DNA from 2 places in the Paenarthrobacter sp. 10L420 genome. Region 1 is predicted to be linked to the other one. Evidence: predicted binding sites of a transcription regulator. Region 1 holds the regulator's gene; the other holds the start of a gene.
The links. Region 1 encodes HspR, which represses chaperone genes until heat shock. Its sites were predicted from a motif close to AAGTTGAGTCNNNNNGACTCAACTT; they were not measured.

Region 1 (9,962 bases):
CGGGCCCCCTCATCCGCTACGGCTCGGCGGTCGACTCGCCTAAGGTGGGTGGACGCAGGTGCTTGTTTATTGATTTGAAAGGAAACGCTCTTGGCCAGCCAGGACTGGGTTGAAAAGGATTTTTACGCGATCCTTGGTATTGCCAAGGACGCGTCCGACGCGGATATTAAGAAGGCTTACCGCAAGCTAGCCCGCGAGCATCACCCTGATACGAACTCGGGGAATGCAGCTGCGGAGAAGAAGTTCAAGGACATTTCCGAGGCCTACTCGGTGTTGTCCAACCCTGAGGACCGGCAGCAGTACGACGCTATCCGTGCCATGGGTGGTGCCCGGTTCGCTCCGGGTGCCGGCGCCGGGCGTGGTGGTGCTGGCGCCAACGGTGGGTTCGAGGACCTGTTCGGTGGTTTGTTTGGTGGCGGCGGGCGACAGCCTTCGGGTGCCGGTGGTATCCCTCCGGAGTTTGCTGACTTGTTTGGGGGTGGCTTCGGTGGTGGCCAGACCGGGTTCCAGCGGGCCCCGCAGAAGGGCTCGGATCGCACTGCGACGACGTCCATCTCGTTTGCCGGTTCCATCAAGGGCACTACTGTGAGCCTGCGTGAAAGCAACGGCCACGTGATCGACGTCAAGATTCCCGCGGGCATCAAGGACGGGCAGAAGGTGCGGCAACGGGGCAAGGGCAACGTTGGTCCCGCCGGAAACGGTGACCTCATCATCACCGTGAATGTGAAGCCCCACGAGTTTTTTCAGCGCGACGGCGACAACATCCGCATCCACGTGCCCGTCACCTTCGCAGAAGCTGCGCTCGGCGCGACTATCGATGTTCCAACGATCGACGGCGACACCGTGAAGGTACGCGTCCCGGCCGGGACGCCGTCCGGTCGCACCCTCCGGGTCAAGGGCCGCGGCGTGAAAACGTCCAAGGCGACCGGTGACCTGCTGGTGACTATCGACGTCGCCGTCCCCCAGAACCTGAACAAGGAAGCGGAGGAGGCCGTGAAGGCATTTGCTGCCGCGACCACCGACGCCAACCCGCGTCACGATCTGGCCGCGAAGGCCCGGTTATAAGGAGACGGTCATGGCAATCGACGTCAACCAGCCGATCTTTGTCATCTCCGTCGCCGCGGAGCTTGCCGACATGCATCCGCAGACGTTGCGCCAGTACGATCGTCTGGGCATTGTCTCGCCCAGCCGTGCCCCCGGGAAGTCCCGGCGGTACTCCCAGAACGACGTCGATAAGCTGCGGGAGGTCCAGCGCCTCTCCCAGTCCGGCGTCTCACTCGAAGGCATCAGGCGCATCCTGGACCTTGAAAACCAGGTAGCGGCGTTGCAGTACCGAGTCGCTGAGCTCACAGAAGAACTTACCCGCCGCCGTAGCCCGTTGGACACGCGTATTTTCGCGGCCGGAGCAGCGGGCGACGTCGTCAGTCTGGCCCGCGGTCAACGTCCCCGTGCGAGGTCGCAAGCCGTTGTGGTGTGGAGGCCGCGGCCAGAGCAGTAGGTCATCTCACTCCACGACCGTGTCGGCATGCCGGTGCGCAACCTTCCACTCGCCATCCTCGCGGCGGTAGACCTGAGTGGCCCTCAGAACCTGGCTCGCCTGCTGCCCGGTGACCGAGATTGAGGATCGCTCCAAACCAACGGTGTAGGCCATGTCGCCAACGACGTCGTAGGCCTGCAGCTCGAATGAGTAGGCAGTGCAGTCGGAGAACCTGTTGGCCAGATCTGTGAAAAGCCGGCCGACTTCTTCCTGCCCGACGGCGTTGCGCCAGGCGCCCAGGACGCTTACGGGCTCGTGGCTGGACCAAATTGCCCGACGCGGAGCGGAGTCTCCGTTGAGGAGGGCCACCTCAGCGTGATAAAGCGTGGTCCTGACCCAAGCAAGGAACTCATCGTTCTCGGTCATGTCCCCAGTATGCTCCCGCACGCAAAGGAGGTACTGCCAGAACCCGTAACAGCGGACACTCCCGCGCCGCCACCAAAAGGAGTGTCATTGATACGTGACCTCAACCAGCAATCCCAGCCAAATCAGGGCTTTGCCCCCGAAGACTTCCACCTCCCGCCGATTCGCGCTTGCCGTATCGATGCTCGGGTTCTTCGTGATCACCCTTGATGCACTAATCGTCAATGTTGCGTTGGCTACGATCGGTTCGCAACTTGGTGGGGGCACCGCCGGGCAACAGTGGATCGTGGACGGCTACACGCTGATGTTTGCGTCCTTGTTGCTGTTTGCCGGCAACCTTTCTGACCGCATCGGCGCTAAAAGGGCCTTTACGCTCGGGCTGGTGCTCTTCGGGCTGGCCTCGGCTGCCTGCGCCGTCGCCCCAGCTCTGTGGGTGTTGATCGTCGCCAGGTTTGTTCAGGGTGCCGCAGCCTCACTGATGTTGCCGCCGTCAATGGCACTGATCCGGGAGGCGTTCCCGGGTGCAACCCAACGCGCGCGGGCCATTGGCGTCTGGGCGCTTGGGGGAGCGGTAGCAGCTGCAGCCGGACCAGCACTGGGCGGTTTGCTCACAACCGTGGACTGGCGCCTCGTCTTCGTGATCAATGTCCCAGTGGGCATCGTCGCCGTCGCATTGCTGGTCAAGGTTCCTGTGTCACCGGTGCGGCCGGCAACGTTCGACTGGTTGGGACAGATAGCCGCGCTCATTGGCGTAGCGGCCCTCATTTTCGGGCTCATCGAAGGAGGGGTTCTTGGGTTCGCGGACCCTGGGGTCATGCTTTCCCTGGGCGGCGCAGTCCTTGCGATCACCGTTTTCCTCCTGGCCCAGGCCCGGGGCCAACATCCCATGATGCCTTTGGACCTGTTCCAGTCGTCTGGGCTGCGAATCGCCCTGGCGGTGGGTTTCAGCTTCATGGTTGGTTGGTACGGAATGGTGTTCGTCATCAGCCTGTTCCTTCAACAACATCTAGGCCTGTCCCCTTTGCTTGCTGGAATGGCTTTTCTTCCCGCCTCCGTCCTCATCGCCGTCAGCAATGTCGCTGCGGGGCGCATGGCCGCGAGGTTTGGACCAAGGGTTCCGGCAATGATTGGGCAGCTGCTGATGGTCGTCGGTCTTCTGGGAATGCTTCTGGCAGTTCCTTTGGGATCGTTGATGGCAGTGACCATATTGCTCGTGCCGATTGGGGTGGGTGGAGCGTTGGCCATGCCTCCCGTGACGGCGCACGTTCTGGATAGCGTCCCGGCTCACCGATCGGGTACGGCCAGTGCGGTCTTCAATACCTTTCGGCAACTTGGCGGAGCCGTGGGAGTTGCGGTCTTCGGCGCGCTTCTCGCAGGCCCCGCCGGATTTGTGCCCGGTCTGCAAGTGAGCCTGCTGATCGCTGCGCTGCTTCTCTTGGTGACGGCGATCGCCAGCGCTTTCATCCGCCGAACCACTAATGACATCGCCTAACGAATCAGTGAAAGAGAGGCCCACGATGGCACCCAGCGAAACGGCACGACGGAATCACGACGAACTTTTCCCCGGTCAGCTCCCAGCCTTGGCGGTTACAGACCCCGAGCTCGTCGAGATTTTCAACAACTTCGCTTTCGACGAGGTATTGAGTCGCGGAAAACTGGATACACGGACGAGGCTCATGGTTCAGCTCGCCGCTCTTATCGCGTCACAAGCAATGGGTGACTACCGTGCCTTGCTTGGAGCCGCGCTTACGGTGGGAGTGACCCCGGTGGAGGTGAAGGAACTTGTCTACCAAGCCGTCCCCTACGTCGGCATGGGCAAGGTTTCCGACTTCCTGCACGCCACCAATGAAATCCTCAAGGAGCACGGCGTGGAACTACCTGTTTCAGGCCAGTCCACCACTACCCCGAAAGACCGAGGGGAGAAAGGTCTGGCTATCCAGAGGGAGATCGCAGGCGCAGAACGCATCGACGATATGCGTGCAGCTGCTTCAGCTGATGAAATGCACTTCCAGGAGTACCTTGCCGGGAACTGCTTCGGCGACTATCTGACACGCACCGGCATTGATGTTCCGAGGCGTGAACTCCTCACGTTGTCCATGCTTGTCTCCCTTGGCGGCTGCGAGCCACAGGTCAAGGGGCACATTCTCGCGAATCTGAACGTAGGGAACAGCCGCGGGCTGATGCTGGACGTCATCACGCAATTGCTGCCGTACATTGGGTATCCCCGTACGCTCAACGCCCTGCGCGTACTCAACGAGACGGTGCCGGCATCCAACGCAGGGTAGGGCTGGCTTTAGCTGTGGATAGTGGCCATAAAAGGACGATAATAAAGTCATGGCACGGCAAGAAGGGCACGTGCTAGTGGTTGGCGTGTAGGCGCTGGAAAGCGTCCCATGCTCGTGTAGTGAGGGAAGATTCCGATGTCGTTGTCGGATGAAGAACGCAGGAGTTTGGAAGAGCTTGAGCGGGATCTCGCTTCATCGGATCCTGACTTGGACCTCCAGCTGAAGTCGGGGCGCCCCCGCGGTGCAGTGGCGCGCTCAGTTTTTGGTGTCCTGGCAGTTTTGGCCGGTTTCGCGATGGTCATTGCCGGGATCATCACACAACTCGTCCTTGTGGGTGTGGTCGGGTTCCTGCTCGCTGGAACAGGCGCCTACTTACTGTTCAGCAGGATGGTCCTCAGGAGACGGACTCGCCGACACGATGAGGGCAAGCCCGACTAGCCCGGCACCGGGCCAGCCGGTAGAAATCCGGCCAGCTTCAGTACGTCCGGCCAGCTTCAGTACGTCTCCGGTGGCACATCCGTAGGCGAAGCAGCGAGGTCATTCGGCGTGGTCGGCTTGGCCGTCTGCGCGGCCGGTTTGGCAGGGACAGGCTCCCCGGGAGGCACCATCATTCGCCATGCGAGCACAAGCCCTGCGCCGACGCCAGCAACTGCGAGGGCAACCATCCATCCGGCACGCGGGGAACTCCGCTGACTGGTGCGGCGGCTCAAAGTTTGCGTTGTTCTCTTGACCGCTCTGGCCGCGGTGCGCTGAGCCCTTTTTGCGGCTTTACGGTTCCCGGTCAGTGTGAGCATCACACCGTGCACCACAGATGGAACGTCGGCGTGATTGATCCGGGACAACGCCCACCCCACAACTGCATCCGCTTGCGACGACGTGCCCTCCGCTGCGTGCTTCACCCACTCGCCGGCCAGGTCCTGGACTGCGGGAATGATGTTTTGTGCTTTGTACATGTGAACCCCTCACGGAGTAGATGGCCCCGTTGCCAGACTACGCCGCGGGCCGCGGGACCAACAGGTGCCCGAACACAACGCTCGTTCAGGTCCGGATTACCGCTGCCAGCTCCACAGGCTTCTCCAGTCCGGCCCACTTCCCGCTGAGGATCAACTCGCTGTGGAGCTCCGGAGATGCAGCTGCGCTGGCCGAAGAATCAACATCGACAACCCGCGATACCTTCAAGCGAAGCTCACCAGCATCAATGATGGTCACGCCACTGCCCGATACCGGGGCCGAGGCACTCAAGGCGGGGACACCGACGTCGAGCGTTCCGCTTCCCTTCACGTTGACCGTGCTGGGCCGGGGCTCGCGTTCGCCGTCGACGATCAGTGCAGCCTCTTCCTGGCCGGTGAGGATGGCAGTGGCGAGGGCCTTGACGTAAACGGGGTCGGCGCAGGCGTCGTAGACCCACCGCTTGCCGAGGACGGAGTGGTCCATGGTGCCGATGAGCCATTCTTGGGCGCCGGCCAGTTCGTAGCCCCTATAGCTCAGGGGGACCTGATAGATCCGCTCTCCCGCAGCGACGACATGTGTCTCGAGCCCGACCTCGCCGGCGGGGTCGTCAAAACGGTAGGCTCCGATGAGCTCCGGGGCACCTTCCTGGACGAACCAGGGCTGTGTCGGCAGGTATCCAGCGATGAGTTCGAGCTTGGACGGGGACAGGGTTGCCTTGTGAATGATCGCCATGTTCTCCAGCCTAGGCCAGGGCGGCGTGCTGTTCGATACGGGTCCCGATGCGCGGCCTCGCCCCTGCACTGTTTACAATCGAAGTGACGCGCCGACTATTGAGGGAATCATGAAGAAACTCACCACTGTCCTGATCGCTGCCGGGCTGCTTGCCACGGCTTCAGCTTGCTCTTCGCCGCAGCTGACCACCGCAGAAACGTGTGACCGGGTGGGTGTCGCCGTTGCCAGCCTCCCGAGCAACGCCAGCAAGACCGCAACCATTCGCGTCGCCAACGCCATCCGCCCGATTGAACCGGTTGCTTCCAATGAGATGAAGCCCGTGGTCACGGCCATCCTTGAATACTCGGATGAACTCGTGAAGGAATCCCCGGACGAGAACAAGATGGGTGAGCTTTCCGCCGCCTACCAGGAAGCCGGCACCAAGTACGGCGAGCTCTGCCGCGGCTAATGACGCCCGTGGCCTGACTGCTACAACCCCGATGTTCTCTCACATCACAGCCTTTAAACCCGGACGTTCTCTCACATGATGTGAAAGAACATCCGGGAAAAGACGTCGGGATGTGAGAGAACATCCGGGGGCTAGGGGGCGCGGAGCGCCGCGTGGAAGGCGAACGAAGCGTTGCTCCAGATCACGAACAGCAGGGGCGCCGGGGCCAACGCGATGCCCAGAACGGGCTGAAGCACGGCTGCAGAGGCAATGATCCCGAGCAGGACCAGCATGGCCAGGCTCAGATACCAGCGCTGGACGGCCAAATAGAGCGAGGCCTTGAGGATGCTTTTCAGCCTTGCCTCGGGCAGAAGCACGACGCCGGCAATCGCCGTCACAGTAAGGCTCACCGCCACGGCGGCTACTACGACGATTAGCGGCACGAGGGCCGCCGCAGCCGGCATGGCCGAAACGATCGCCAGGTCCACACCGAGGAACATCAGCAGGCCAACGGCACCCAAGCCCAGCACGGCTGTCCTGCCAAAACTGCGCTTGTATCCCTGAAGGAAAGCAGCCACCGGCTTGACCGCGCCGCCGTCGTCGTTCAAGGCCTTGAAGGCAGCGAAGATGCCGGCCAGGGACGGCGCGATAGTTACCGAAAGCGCCAGGAAGAACGGCCACGCAGCGGCGGGATCGGCCACCAACGACAGGCTGAGGACCAGCGGAGCGTTGGCTATGGCGAGCAGGACGTTGCCGACCAGGAACGTGTAAATGAAGCCGAAAATGCTCCCAAAGGTTTCGAACCCCGGCCCGGCCCACCGGCGCCGCTTCTGCTGCAAAGTCGTCGCACCCACAGCACTCATCCTTTCATCCCGCTGGTTGCGATGCCCTGGATGAAGTAGCGCTGCCCGATCAGGAAGATGATGAGGATCGGGATCACGGAGATCACTGAGCCGGTCATGATCATGGCGTACTCGGCGTCGAACTGGCCAACGAAGGAACGCAGGCCCAGCTGGACAGTCCAGAGGCGGTTGGAGGTGAGGTAGATGAACGGGCCCATGTAGTCGTTCCAGGTGTTGACGAAGGTCAGCAACGCCAGGCTTGCGAGCGCAGGCTTGGACAAGGGCAGTATCACGCGGGCCCAGATACCGTACTCGCTCAGGCCATCGATGCGGGCGGCTTCGCAGAGTTCGTCCGGAATGGTCATGTAGTACTGGCGCATCAGGAACACACCGAACGCACCGAATGCCTGCAGCAGGATCAGGGCGTTGAAGCTGTTGGTCAGTCCGAGCTGCTGCATCATGATGTACTGCGGAACCATGTAGGCCTGCCACGGAACCGCGATGGTGCCGATGTAGCAGAGAAAGAGCACATCGCGGCCTGGGAAACGGACCTTGGAGAAACCGTAAGCGGCCAGCGAACCCGTCAGCACCTGGAGGCACGTGATGACCACTGCAAGGTACAGGGAGTTCTGCAGATAGCCCATCATGGGGATGCGCGTCCAGATGTCCGCGTAGTTGCTCCAAACGAATTCTTTGGGAATCCACTGGATGGGGACGGTGAGGACCTGGTTGTTTTCCTTCAGGGAAGAGGAAAGCATCCAGATGAACGGCACCATGAGCGCCACCACCAGCACCACTAGAACGCCGTAGATGACGTAGTTCGCGGTCCGCTTCTTCTGCTCGCGGGGCGAGCGCTTTCGATCCGTACGACGGCGGTCTTCCGCGCTGGGTGCGCCGCCCTGTACGGACGACGCGTGTACGTTGAGTTCCAGGGCTTTGAGGTCTTCAGCCATGTTGGTCATCAGCGTTCCCTCCGCTGTTGGATCTTGAATTGCAGGACGGTGATCGTCAGCACGATGATGAACAGGACCAGTGAAATGGCCGAGGAGTAGCCGAACTTACCTTCGCCGATGCCCTCCTGGTAGATGAGCTGGGACAGCACCGTGGTGGATCGGCCAGGGCCACCATTGGTCATAACCACAATGAGGTCGAACACCTTGAAGCTGGAGACCGTCAGCATCACCACCACGAAGAACGTGGTGGGCCGAAGCGACGGGATGGTGACGTTCCAGAAACGCTGCCAGGCGCTGGCCCCATCCACTTCCGCGGCTTCGTACAGCTCCGTCGGAATGGCCTGTAGCCCGGCCAAATACAGCACCATGTAGTAGCCCATGTCACGCCATACGCTGGTGATGATCACGGCGGGCAAGGCCCAGTCCGAGCTGGATGTCCAGCCCGGAGCCTCGGCGATGCCCACAGAGTGAAGGAACTGGTTGATCGGGCCGGTGTCCGGGCTGAACAGCATGTTCCAGACGACCGCTACGGCCACCAGGGACGTAATGTACGGAAAGAAGATCGCTACCCGGAAGAAGCCGATGCCCTTGAGCTTGCGGTTCAGGAGCATCGCGAGGATGAGAGCGAGCGCCATGGTGAGCGGGACATGGCCGAGTGCGTAGACAACCGTGTTCCGCAATGCGATCCAGAAGGAGTCGCTGGCGAACATGCGCTGGAAGTTGGCCAGGCCCACCCACTTGGGTGCGCTGAACGAGGTCCATTCCATGAAGGAGAGCGCGAACGCCGCCAGGACCGGAATGAGGGTGAAGGCCAGGAACCCAAGGAAGTTCGGAAGGATGAACGTCCAGCCGATCAACGTATTACGCCTGGCCTGCTTCCTGTTGCCCCGGCTGAGTGCCGGGGCAGGCGTCGGGGTGATGGTTTCTGTAGTCATGATGGTTCTTACTGGCCGAGAACTTCACTCTTGACGCGCTTGTCCATCTCAGCGATGCCGTCGGTGACGGACTTCTCGCCGACCATGATGAGCTCGTGCTCCTGGTTGAGGATCTTGTCCGCGGCTGCGGACTTATCGCTGACGGGCATTTCCAGGGCGGTGTCGTCCGGAGTGAAGGCCTTCTTGGACAGCTCGTCCGTGGGCATTCCGTCGAGCTTGAAGTATTCGGCTGTCACGGAATCGTTCTGCAGGGCAGGCACAACGCCGATCTTGGAGATAGCCTTGGCTCCATCTTCGCCGGCTGCCCATTCGATGAACTTCTTGGCTTCATCGGAGTGCACTGCGTTCTTGTTCACAGCGAAAGCAGTGGGCGAACCGAACGTGGTGACCTTACCGTCGTCGTTCTTCTGAGGCATTGGAGCCAAGCCCCAATTTACGTTGGTTTTGCCGTCCTTCTTGGCCTGCAGAAGACTGGAAATGTACCAGGTGCCCATGGGCATCATGGCTGCCTGGCCGGACTCGAACATGGTGCGGTAGCTGGTTTTCTGGCTCTTGGCGGTGCCGAAGTCCAATGTGGCACCGGATTTCTGCAAGTCCAGGGCGGTGTTGTACTGGTCCTGGAAGTAGCCGTACTCGCCGCTGTTCTGGTCAGCGCCGTTCTGCGCTGCTGAGATTGCCTGAACCACGGAACGCCAGATGTGGTGGTAGGTACCGTATACCTTCTTGCCGTCCGCTTCGCTGGTGAGCTTCTTGGCAAGCTCTGTGTACTTCTCCCAGGTCAGGTCCTTGGGGTCCTCAACGCCGGCGGCCTTGAACAGGTCCTTGTTGTAGTACAGGAGCCAGAAGTCCTGACGGTAGGGTGCAGCGAAGTACTTTCCATTGATATCGAACGCATCGATGCTGGCCAGGTTGTCCTTGCCCACCTTGTCCACCACGC
Region 2 (9,962 bases), on a different contig from region 1:
ACGGATCTCGGCGGACTGGCTCCGGCTGAAGACACCTCCTCAGTGGACGACTCCGAGGATCCGGCCGAGAAGCCCGGCGCTACGGGCTGCGATCCGGGCCCCGATGCTGAATTCGAGAACCTGCTGACCGACGCTGATCGTTTGACCGACGCCGACAAGAAAGAGTCTGTATGACCTCCGCAACCCCCGCCGCTCGAAGCACCCCGAATTCAACAGGCATCACCTACGCCTCCGCGGGTGTCGACGTCGAAGCGGGAGACCGCGCAGTCGAGCTCATGAAGGACGCCGTGAAGGCGACCCACAACACCTCGGTGATTGGCGGCGTCGGCGGTTTCGCAGGCTTGTACGACGTCTCGAAGCTGCTGACCTACAAGAAGCCGCTGCTGGCCACGTCAACTGATGGCGTGGGGACCAAGGTTGCTATCGCGCAGGCCATGGACATCCACGACACCATCGGTTTCGACCTCGTCGGCATGGTTGTGGACGACATCGTGGTGGTCGGCGCTGAGCCCCTCTACATGACGGACTACATCGCCTGCGGCAAGGTTGTCCCGGAGCGCATTGCGGACATCGTCCGCGGTATCGCAGCGGCGTGCTCTGTTGCCGGCACCGCCCTGGTTGGCGGCGAAACCGCTGAGCACCCGGGCCTGCTGGGTGAGCACGAATACGACGTCGCCGGTGCCGCTACCGGTGTTGTCGAAGCTGACGCCTTGCTCGGTCCGGACCGCGTCCGCGCCGGAGACGTCGTGATCGGCATGGCCTCCTCGGGCCTGCACTCCAATGGCTACTCTTTGGTCCGCCGCGTCATCAACCACGCTGGCTGGGCCTTGGATCGCCAGGTTTCCGAGCTCGGCCGCACACTTGGCGAAGAGCTCCTGGAGCCCACGCGCGTCTACGCAGCCGACTGCCTGGACCTCGCCCGCACGTTCCCGGTCTCAGTCGGCCAGGCCGTCCACGGGTTCAGCCACGTCACCGGTGGTGGCCTGGCAGCCAACCTGGCGCGTGTCCTCCCGCAGGGCCTGGTTGCCACTGTTGACCGCAACACGTGGGAACTGCCGGCTATCTTCAAGCTTGTTTCCGAGCTTGGCAATGTGCCGCTCGCCGACCTTGAGCGCACGCTGAACCTCGGTGTCGGCATGGTGGCAATCGTGTCCCCGGAGGCCGCTGACGCAGCCGTGGCACGCCTCAACGAGCGCGGCCTGCCGTCCTGGATCATGGGTACGGTTACTGCAGATTCTGACTCGATCGACAAGACAGGCCCGGACTATGTCCAGGGTGCCAAGGGCGTCGACGGCGGTGCCGTACGTTTGGTGAACGCCTACGCATAGGCGCGCTTCCTCTTAGTGAAAGAGCGGCCGGGCAGTTGATCTCAACTGCCCGGCCGCTCTTTTTTGTTTTTGCTGTTCAGATCTGGATCAAACTGATAACGCCGCCCTGCGGATCCTGGATCGTAGCCAAAGATCCAGCTTCGGGCCGTTCTTCCGGCTCCACGAGCACCACTCCACCCGCGGCTACCGCTACCTCAGCGGCTTTTCGGAGGTCCGCCACTCCGAAATAGATCTGCCAACCGGCTTCTTCGCCCTGTTCGGCAGGGACAATCCCGGCCACCTCCTCGCCTTTGACCATCAGCGTGCTGTAGCTGCCGCCGTCGTCCTGGGGATATTCGGTGACTTCATGCCCGAAAAGCTGCTGGAAAAACGCTGTGGCTGCCTGCGGTTCTGGAGTCAGCAGCTCAGCCCAGGCCAAGGCGCCGGCCTGATTGAACAGATGGCTTCCAATATGGGTGCCCGCTTGCCAGATCCCCGTTGTCCCGCCGCCGGGCGCCTCGATGAACGCCAGGACGCCTGTATCGGCAACCTGCTCCGGGCCAAACTCGAGCTTGCCGCCAGCATGGACGGCGTCTTCCGCTATCTCCTCGGCGTCCGTTGCAGCGAGGTAGATGTTCCACTGTCCATGCTTGCCCGCAGCCTCCTGCATGGGGTTCTGCGGAGCGATGACCGCCACCAGGTCCTTGCCAACAAAGGCCTGAGCGTAGCTGCGAGCGTCAGGTGTGGGGAGGTCTTTGAATGTCCAGTCGAACAGCTTGCCGTAGAACTCCTTGGCTGCGGGTACGTCCGGGGTCTGCAGATCGGCCCAACAGGGTTCACCGCTTGAATAATGCGTCCGGGAAGTCATGCGGCAAGTCCTGTCATGATGCTGAATGCGGCGCCGGCAGGGTCCATGAGCACAGCCATTCGTCCGACACCGGGAACATCGAAAGCCGGAGCGATTACGTGCGCTCCAAGCTCAACGGCCCGCTCCACTCCAGTATCTACGTCCTCGACGCCGAAATACGTCATCCAGAACGGCGAGAGTCCTTCAATGGGCAGCTTGAGGGCACCGGCAATCCGCTTTCCTTCCACGAGCAGGCTGGTGTACTCCTGAAGATCTCCAGCGGGTGTGGTTTCGCTGCTGCACCCTGTGACGGCCTCGTAGAACTTCACGGCCTTGGGGACGTCGTCCGTCTGTAGTTCGTTCCATATCATGGTGCCAGGCTCGTTGACCAAACCGGATCCGGGATGCGTTCCAGCTTCCCAGAAGCCGATCTGTGCACCCGTGGGATCTATGGCGAATAACATCCGTCCGCTGCCATTCGGCACGTCGTCAGGCTCGAACAAGATCGACCCGCCTGCCGCCACAGCCCGTTCCGCTGCCTCATCCGCTGAGTCCACGGCGATGTAGTTGGCCCAGTAGGACGGCATTCCCTCCGGCGCATCCGGCATTTGCTGCATCATGCCGGCAACGTTCCGGCCGTGGAGTTTTGCCATGTAGTAAGTCATGCCGTTGCCGGCGTCCATGGGATCCAGCTCCCAGCCAAAGAGCTCACTGTAAAACCTCCGGGAAACCTCGACGTCGGTGGAGGACAGGTCCACCCAACATGGTGTCCCCTGCTTGTAACTCTCGACCGCCGGCATGCCGTTCCCTTTCCTAGCAACGCGGGGTCACTTGTGGCCCATGTTGAGGCCTGGAATGGGCCCTAACTGACCCCGCGTCGGAGTCCATGGGGACTACGCTATGGCGCTTCCACTGCTTGCGCCAGACGTGGGCCGCATTACCCAGTGGTACTGATGCGAAAAAAGGCCCGCAGGGTACGCCAATGAATGGCGTGCCCTGCGGGCCTCTTTCAGAGATATTCGGCATCCGAAGATGCGCGACGACCTTAATGTACGACGGCGGTACGCAAGTCAGTGCCAGAGGCACCGATTGTTTGCGACAGCTATCCGATACGGCGGGTGTCTACCTCGTCGTCATCGTCTTCCGCGTACTTGTCCTCATAAGCCGAGTAGTCCGGCTCCGGGGGATCTTCGGGGAAGTGGCTCTTTACACGACTCGATGGGCCCGTGAGCTCACGCTCAAGTGCCGAGTAGTCAGTGTTCGGGGAGTAGTACTTGATGTCCCGAGCCTGCTTGGTAGCTTTTGCCTTTTGACGGCCGCGCCCCATGGCGTGACCCCCTTTTGTACTTGGACCGGAGGTGGTCACCTTGGCTATCGGTGAGGCCCCGGAATGTTTGGTCAATTTGTCGTATGTCTAGATTACATGCTTTCGAGGGTGCCTGCGTGCCACCCCGGACCTGCATCGGGTACAACTACGGTCCAAACCGCTCCCCACCACCTCCAATACACCAAAAAATTGGGTAGAGTCTGCCTCAATGCGGCTCCAAAGCAGGAAGGCAGACTCCGGGATATGAGCGAGGACAACACCCCACCACGTGATGATTCACCGCGCGAAAAACGCGATAAAGGAGAGGCCGGGGTGCCACCTGCGCCCAGGGTACCGCCCACGCCGCCGCAGGCCCCAGGTGTGCAGCCACCGCAGGCCCCAGGTGTGCAGCCGCCGCAGGCCCCAGGTGTGCAGCCGAAGCAAGCCTCGGAAACACAACCCGAGGCTTCAGGCCTGCAGCCTGATCCTGCACCGGATCTTGATCCGGACTTCGTACCCAACCCCAGCGACCAGCCTGATCCTGCGCTGCCGGCATACTCCGGTCAGTCCCAGCACCCCGGCAAGCCGGAGCAGCCCGGCCAGCCAGACTACTCCGGCCAGCCAGACCACCCCGGCCAGCCCGGGGATCCCTCCCGGACAGGGGATCCCCTCCAGCAGCCCCAACCCGCCCCGCACGGGGACCCGGTAAAACGCCAGCGTTTTGTCATCGGCGCAATCGTGGTCGGTGTCCTGGTGCTCATCGGCGTCGTGATCTGGGTGCTGCTGAACCTGTTGGGTACACGGCCTCAGGCTGTTGTGGCTACCCCGAGCCCCACGGCAAGCCTTGGCCCATTACCGCGGGATACAGAAGCCAAGGATTTCCAGGTAGGCGATTGCTTTGCCGACTTCGACCCCAACGCATCCAAAGCCCGGGCCGTGCCCTGTGACACCGAGCATTCAGCCCAACTGGGCGCCGTCCACACATACCCAGCGGACGATTCCTTCCCCGGCACGAACGCGCTGAAGGACAAGGGCCGTGAAGTCTGCGGCAACGTAAAGCTTAATCACGAGGCGGCCGACAAGTACGTACTACTTCAGCAGAACGTCTACCCGAGCACCACCAGTTGGGATCGGGGCGACCGCCGCGTTGATTGCTTCATCGTTGTGGATTCGGGCAACACCATCAAGGAAGACCTCCTCAATAAGTAGCCCGCCGACCTACTTCTTACGAACCAGTAGCCCAGTGCCCACAGACGGGCCGCCGTCAGGACCTGTCAGCGACTCAAATCCCTCAATGGTGAGTTCATCGACGTCGGCCGCAGTATCCACCAAGACGGTGTCGCCATCGGTGATCGTTCCGGCAAGGATCTCCTTGGCCAGGCGGTCTCCGATTTCGCGCTGGACGAGACGTCGCAGAGGCCGCGCGCCGTACGCCGAGTCATAGCCGGACATGGCGAGCCAGGCGCGGGCTCCGTCGCTCACCTCGAGGGTCAAGCGGCGGTCCCGCAGACGCTTGGTGAGTTCGGCAACGTGAAGTTCCACGATCCGGGCCAGCTCCTCGACGGACAGGGGGTCGAACAGCACGATCTCGTCCAAACGGTTCAGGAACTCCGGCTTGAACGAGGCCTGTACCACGGCCATGACGGCATCACGCTTGGCTTTGGCATCGAGGGACGGGTCCACCAGGAACTGGCTTCCGGAGTTGGACGTCAGCACCAGGATCGTATTGCGGAAGTCCACCGTCCGCCCTTGACCATCTGTGAGACGGCCATCATCCAGAACCTGCAGGAGGATGTCAAACACCTCTGGGTGGGCCTTCTCTACCTCGTCGAGCAGCACAACGGAGTACGGGCGGCGACGCACGGCTTCCGTCAGCTGACCACCTTCCTCGTAGCCGACGTATCCCGGAGGGGCACCAACCAAGCGTGCGACAGAGTGTTTCTCTCCGTACTCGGACATGTCGATCCGGATCATGGCCCGTTCGTCGTCAAAGAGGAAGTCGGCCAAGGCCTTTGCGAGCTCGGTCTTGCCGACGCCGGTGGGGCCAAGGAACAGGAACGAGCCCGTGGGGCGGTTGGGGTCGCTGATGCCCGCCCGCGCGCGGCGGACGGCGTCCGAAACTGCCTGTACAGCCTTGGTTTGGCCGATCAGGCGCTTACCGAGTTCCTCTTCCATATGCAGCAGCTTTTGAGATTCACCCTGCAGCATGCGCCCAGCGGGAATGCCGGTCCACGCCGAGATAACCTCCGCAATGTCGTCTGCTGTCACATCCTCTGCGACCATGAGTTCGGGCTTTGCGTCGCCCCGGGCGGATTCCTCCTCGGCAGCCGCATTGAGCTCCCGTTCGAGGGCGGGCAGTTCGCCATAAAGTATCCGCGACGCCGACTCGAGGTCGCCTTCGCGCTGGTACTTTTCGGCGGCTGACCTCAGTTCGTCGATCTTGGCTTTGAGGTCACCAACCCGGTTGAGTCCGGCCTTCTCAGCTTCCCAACGGGCGTTGAGGGCCCTGAGTGCTTCCTTCTTGTCCGCCATGTCAGCGCGAAGGGCAGCCAACCGCTCAACGGATGCAGGATCAGTCTCGCCCTGCAGGGCCAGTTCTTCCATGGTGAGGCGATCGACGGAACGGCGGAGTTGATCGATCTCCTCCGGCGCTGAGTCAATCTCCATCCGAAGCCGTGATGCGGCCTCGTCCACGAGGTCGATCGCTTTGTCCGGGAGCTGACGGCCCGAGATGTACCGGTTGGACAGGGTTGCAGCTGCCACCAGGGCAGAGTCGGCGATGGCCACCTTGTGGTGGGCCTCGTACCGTTCCTTGAGGCCGCGCAGAATGCCGATGGTGTCCTCGACGCTCGGCTCGCCCACGTAAACCTGCTGGAAGCGGCGTTCCAAGGCAGGGTCCTTCTCGATGTTTTCGCGGTACTCGTCCAGGGTGGTGGCACCAATGAGCCGCAACTCGCCGCGGGCCAGCATCGGCTTGAGCATGTTGCCCGCATCCATCGCGCTGTCGCCCGTTGCGCCAGCTCCAACTACCGTGTGGATTTCATCGATGAATGTGACGATCTGGCCGTTGGAGTTCTTGATCTCCTCCAGAACCGCTTTGAGCCGCTCCTCGAATTCACCGCGGTATTTGGCGCCCGCAACCATGGAGGCCATGTCCAAGGCAATGAGGGTCTTGCCGCGGAGGCTCTCCGGGACGTCGCCGGCAACCATGCGTTGGGCGAGGCCCTCGACTACCGCGGTCTTACCTACGCCAGGCTCACCAATCAGTACCGGGTTGTTCTTGGTGCGCCGGCTCAGGACCTGAACCACGCGACGGATTTCGCTGTCACGCCCAATGACCGGGTCCAGCTTCCCTGAGCGGGCAATAGCAGTGAGGTCCGTGCCGAACTTCTCCAAGGCCTGGAACGTATTTTCGGGATCCGGCGAGTTGACCTTTCGATCGCCCCGGACACCCGGCAGCGCGGCAAGCAGTGCTTCGTGGGAGGCACCGGCGTCGCGCAATAACTTTCCAACCGTGTCACTGCCAGCCGAAAGCCCCAAGAGCAGGTGCTCAGTAGAGACAAAGGAATCGCCGAGTTTGTCGGCCTCATTCTGGGCAGCCTGGATGGCCTGCATGGACTGCCGGGAGAGCTGGGCTTGCTGGACCGAGCTGCCCGAAGAGGACGGCAGCGACTTGATGGCCGAACTGGCCTGAACGCTCACGGCATCAGGATCGGCACCCGTGGCGCGCAGGAGTGCAACAGCAACGCCCTCGCGCTGGTCCATGAGGGCCTTCAGCAGGTGTGCTGGCTCCAATTGCGGGTTGCCGGCAGTAGAGGCATTCATGGCGGCCGCAGAAAGGGCCTCCTGGCTTTTGGTGGTGAATTTGACGTCCAACGAAAGCTCCCTTTCTGGAGTAAGATCAATACTTTCAAAGTTGAGTCTACTACGCTCAACTTTGCTTTGTGGCCCATGTGTTCCATGTTTGCCCACGGCGAAACACCTGTCCAGACGAAACCATGGCTATGTGAATAACAGGGGTCTACGATCAGGCAGTGACCGGGCGGATTCACCGCCAAATGACATCGAAAGGACACGACATGACTAAGTACGTGGCGCTTTACACCGCTCCCCAGTCCGCCGAATCCGCAATGGAAGAAGCCTCCCCCGAGTCAGCAGCCGAAGGCATGAAAGTCTGGATGGACTGGGCCAACAAGGCCGGCGACGGGATCATCGATCTTGGCACGCCTCTGGGCGGAGGTAAGGAAGTGGCAAACTCAGGTGTCTCCGACACCAACACAGGCGTAGCGGGGTACACCATCCTCCAGGCCGAAAACATGGACGGCGCCCTTGCTCTCCTGGAGGGCCACCCGCACCTGATGATGCCCGGAGCCAGCATCCAGGTCTACGAGGCCCTGGACATTCCAGGCATGTAACTGCCCAACCAGTCGGGGCTGGCCTCACGCCGGATAGATCCAGACCAGCGCGGACTTCACGACGAACCGCACGTCCACGCCCGGTGCCAGGCCGAGATCGGCAGAGGCAGCAGGAGTGATATCTGCGGACAACGTGCCGCGCTCCCCCGCGCCCGGTCCGCCCGCCCTGACACGGATCTGGTCGCCGTGCGGCTCCAAGTCACTGACGGTGACAGGAAAGGAGTTGCGTGGGCTTCCGTGCACTTCGCCAAGAAAAACGGAAACGGCCGACGGCGGGAAGGCCGCCACGCCTGCCTGGCCGAGTGCAGGTGACCACTCCGGATCGTGGTGTCCGGCGAAAAGCCGGCCATCCGGCGTCGTGATTCCCTGCTCGGAGATGATTCCGCTGACGAGGTTCAGTCCTGCAAGCCCGGCCGCAAAGTGGCTCCGAGGGCGTTCGAGGACTTGGCGGGTTGGGCCTTCCTCGGAAATCCGCCCGTTCTCCACGACAATGACGCGATCGGCGAGCATGTAGGCGTCCAGGACGTCGTGCGTGACGATGATGGCGTTGCGTCCATCCAGGACCCGTTTGAGGACGCGGCGCAGCAGTGGTGCGGCATGGATATCCAGGGCCGACATCGGCTCATCGAGGAGCAATAACTCGGGCTCCGTGGCGAGCGCCCTCGCAACTGCCACACGCTGTGCCTGGCCACCGGATAGCTCTGCTGGTTTGCGGGATTCCAGATGAAGGGCGTCCACCTCAGTCAGCCAAAGCCGGGCGATTTCGCCGGCCGCGGCTTTGGATCTGCCCTTGCTGCGGGGCCCGAAGGCGACGTTGTCCAGCACGTTCAGGTGCGGAAACAGCAGTGCCTCCTGAGCGAGCAGCGCAGTGCCGCGCAGGTGCGGGGCGTTCCACTGGTGATTGCCGCCGTCGAGGTCAAAAAGCTGCCGGCCGCCAATCTGTGCACTCCCGGAATCTGGCCGCAGCAGGCCCGAAATCACCCCAAGAAGAGTTGATTTTCCGGCGCCGTTGGGACCGAGAATGGCTAGCGTTTCGCCATCGGAGAGTTTAAGCGACATGTCGAAGTTGCGGGACGGAAGGCTCGCTTCCAGTTCAAACGTCATGGCTGGACGTCCGCATGGGCGCTTGCACCAGTGTTGCTGGGGCGTCGACCGTAACTCAGGCCCACTACTGCCGCGGCGACCGCCACCAAAACCAGAGACAGTGCGACGGCGGCGTCAGCGTCAGTTTCGCGCTGAAGATAAATCTCCAGGGGCAGTGTGCGCGTGACGCCCTGCAAGCTGCCGGCGAAAGTCAAGGTAGCGCCAAACTCCCCGAGGCTGCGCGCGAAGGACAAAACGGCGCCCGACGCGAGCCCCGGCAGGACCAAGGGCAGTGTGACGCGGCGCAGGACGGTGGTTGGCCGCGCGCCCAGGGTCGCCGCCACGGCCTCATACTTGCTTCCCGCAGTCCGCAGGGCGCCTTCGAGGCTGACAACCAAGAACGGCAAGGCCACGAATGTTTGTGCAAGCACCACGGCGGTAGTGGAGAACGCGATCTGAATTCCGGCCATTTCGAGCGACTTCCCCAGCAAACCTTGCCGCCCGAAGGTGTAGAGCAGGGCGATACCTCCGACGACGGGCGGCAGCACGAGGGGCAACAGCACCAAGGAGCGCAGCAGCCTCTGCCCGGGAAACTCCCCGCGGGCCAGGACAAGGGCCAACGGCACACCAAGCACGATGCACAACAGGGTGCTTGCTGCTGACGTCCTCAGGCTCAGGCCCAACGCATCGAGCGACGATTCCGACGTGATGAGCGGAAGGAACTGGGACCAGTTCACGCGCACCAGCATCGCGAGCAGGGGAAGAATCACCAGCAGTCCGCCCACAACGGCGATTCCATAGATCCACCGTGGGATGCCGTGGTATCCAGTTCGATTCATTGCGTTCCTACGACGGGCCGAAGCCAGCGTCGCCCAGGACCTTCTGCCCCGCGCTGCCGGTGACCATGGCAATGAAGGCCCGGGCGAGGTCCTTGTTTTTGCTGGTGCCCACAGTGGCGATCGGATACGTATTGACGGCCTTGCCGGACTCCGGAAACGGTATGC

Region 2: clpB (ATP-dependent chaperone ClpB) is a predicted target of HspR. The motif match lies at 7,374-7,398, and genes of this name have one in related genera.

Annotation. Positions count from the first base shown of each region.
Region 1 covers NZ_JBFTJK010000009.1:17,951-27,912, reverse strand. Annotated here, with positions in the region: gene AC1DD5_RS14445 (DnaJ C-terminal domain-containing protein) at 91-1,065, shown strand; gene AC1DD5_RS14440 (heat shock protein transcriptional repressor HspR) at 1,076-1,498, shown strand; gene AC1DD5_RS14435 (nuclear transport factor 2 family protein) at 1,505-1,903, opposite strand; gene AC1DD5_RS14430 (MFS transporter) at 1,998-3,392, shown strand; gene AC1DD5_RS14425 (carboxymuconolactone decarboxylase family protein) at 3,418-4,185, shown strand; gene AC1DD5_RS14420 (DUF3040 domain-containing protein) at 4,321-4,623, shown strand; gene AC1DD5_RS14415 (hypothetical protein) at 4,680-5,138, opposite strand; gene AC1DD5_RS14410 (CG0192-related protein) at 5,224-5,868, opposite strand; gene AC1DD5_RS14405 (hypothetical protein) at 5,978-6,316, shown strand; gene AC1DD5_RS14400 (hypothetical protein) at 6,448-7,149, opposite strand; gene AC1DD5_RS14395 (carbohydrate ABC transporter permease) at 7,155-8,099, opposite strand; gene AC1DD5_RS14390 (carbohydrate ABC transporter permease) at 8,099-9,025, opposite strand; gene AC1DD5_RS14385 (ABC transporter substrate-binding protein) at 9,034-9,962, opposite strand, start outside.
Region 2 covers NZ_JBFTJK010000029.1:26,209-36,170, reverse strand. Annotated here, with positions in the region: gene purF (amidophosphoribosyltransferase) at 1-174, shown strand, start outside; gene purM (phosphoribosylformylglycinamidine cyclo-ligase) at 171-1,328, shown strand; gene AC1DD5_RS23935 (VOC family protein) at 1,405-2,175, opposite strand; gene AC1DD5_RS23930 (VOC family protein) at 2,172-2,954, opposite strand; gene AC1DD5_RS23925 (DUF3073 domain-containing protein) at 3,257-3,481, opposite strand; gene AC1DD5_RS23920 (septum formation family protein) at 3,890-4,669, shown strand; gene clpB (ATP-dependent chaperone ClpB) at 4,679-7,336, opposite strand; gene AC1DD5_RS23910 (YciI family protein) at 7,540-7,875, shown strand; gene AC1DD5_RS23905 (sulfate/molybdate ABC transporter ATP-binding protein) at 7,900-8,979, opposite strand; gene AC1DD5_RS23900 (ABC transporter permease) at 8,976-9,797, opposite strand; gene modA (molybdate ABC transporter substrate-binding protein) at 9,805-9,962, opposite strand, start outside.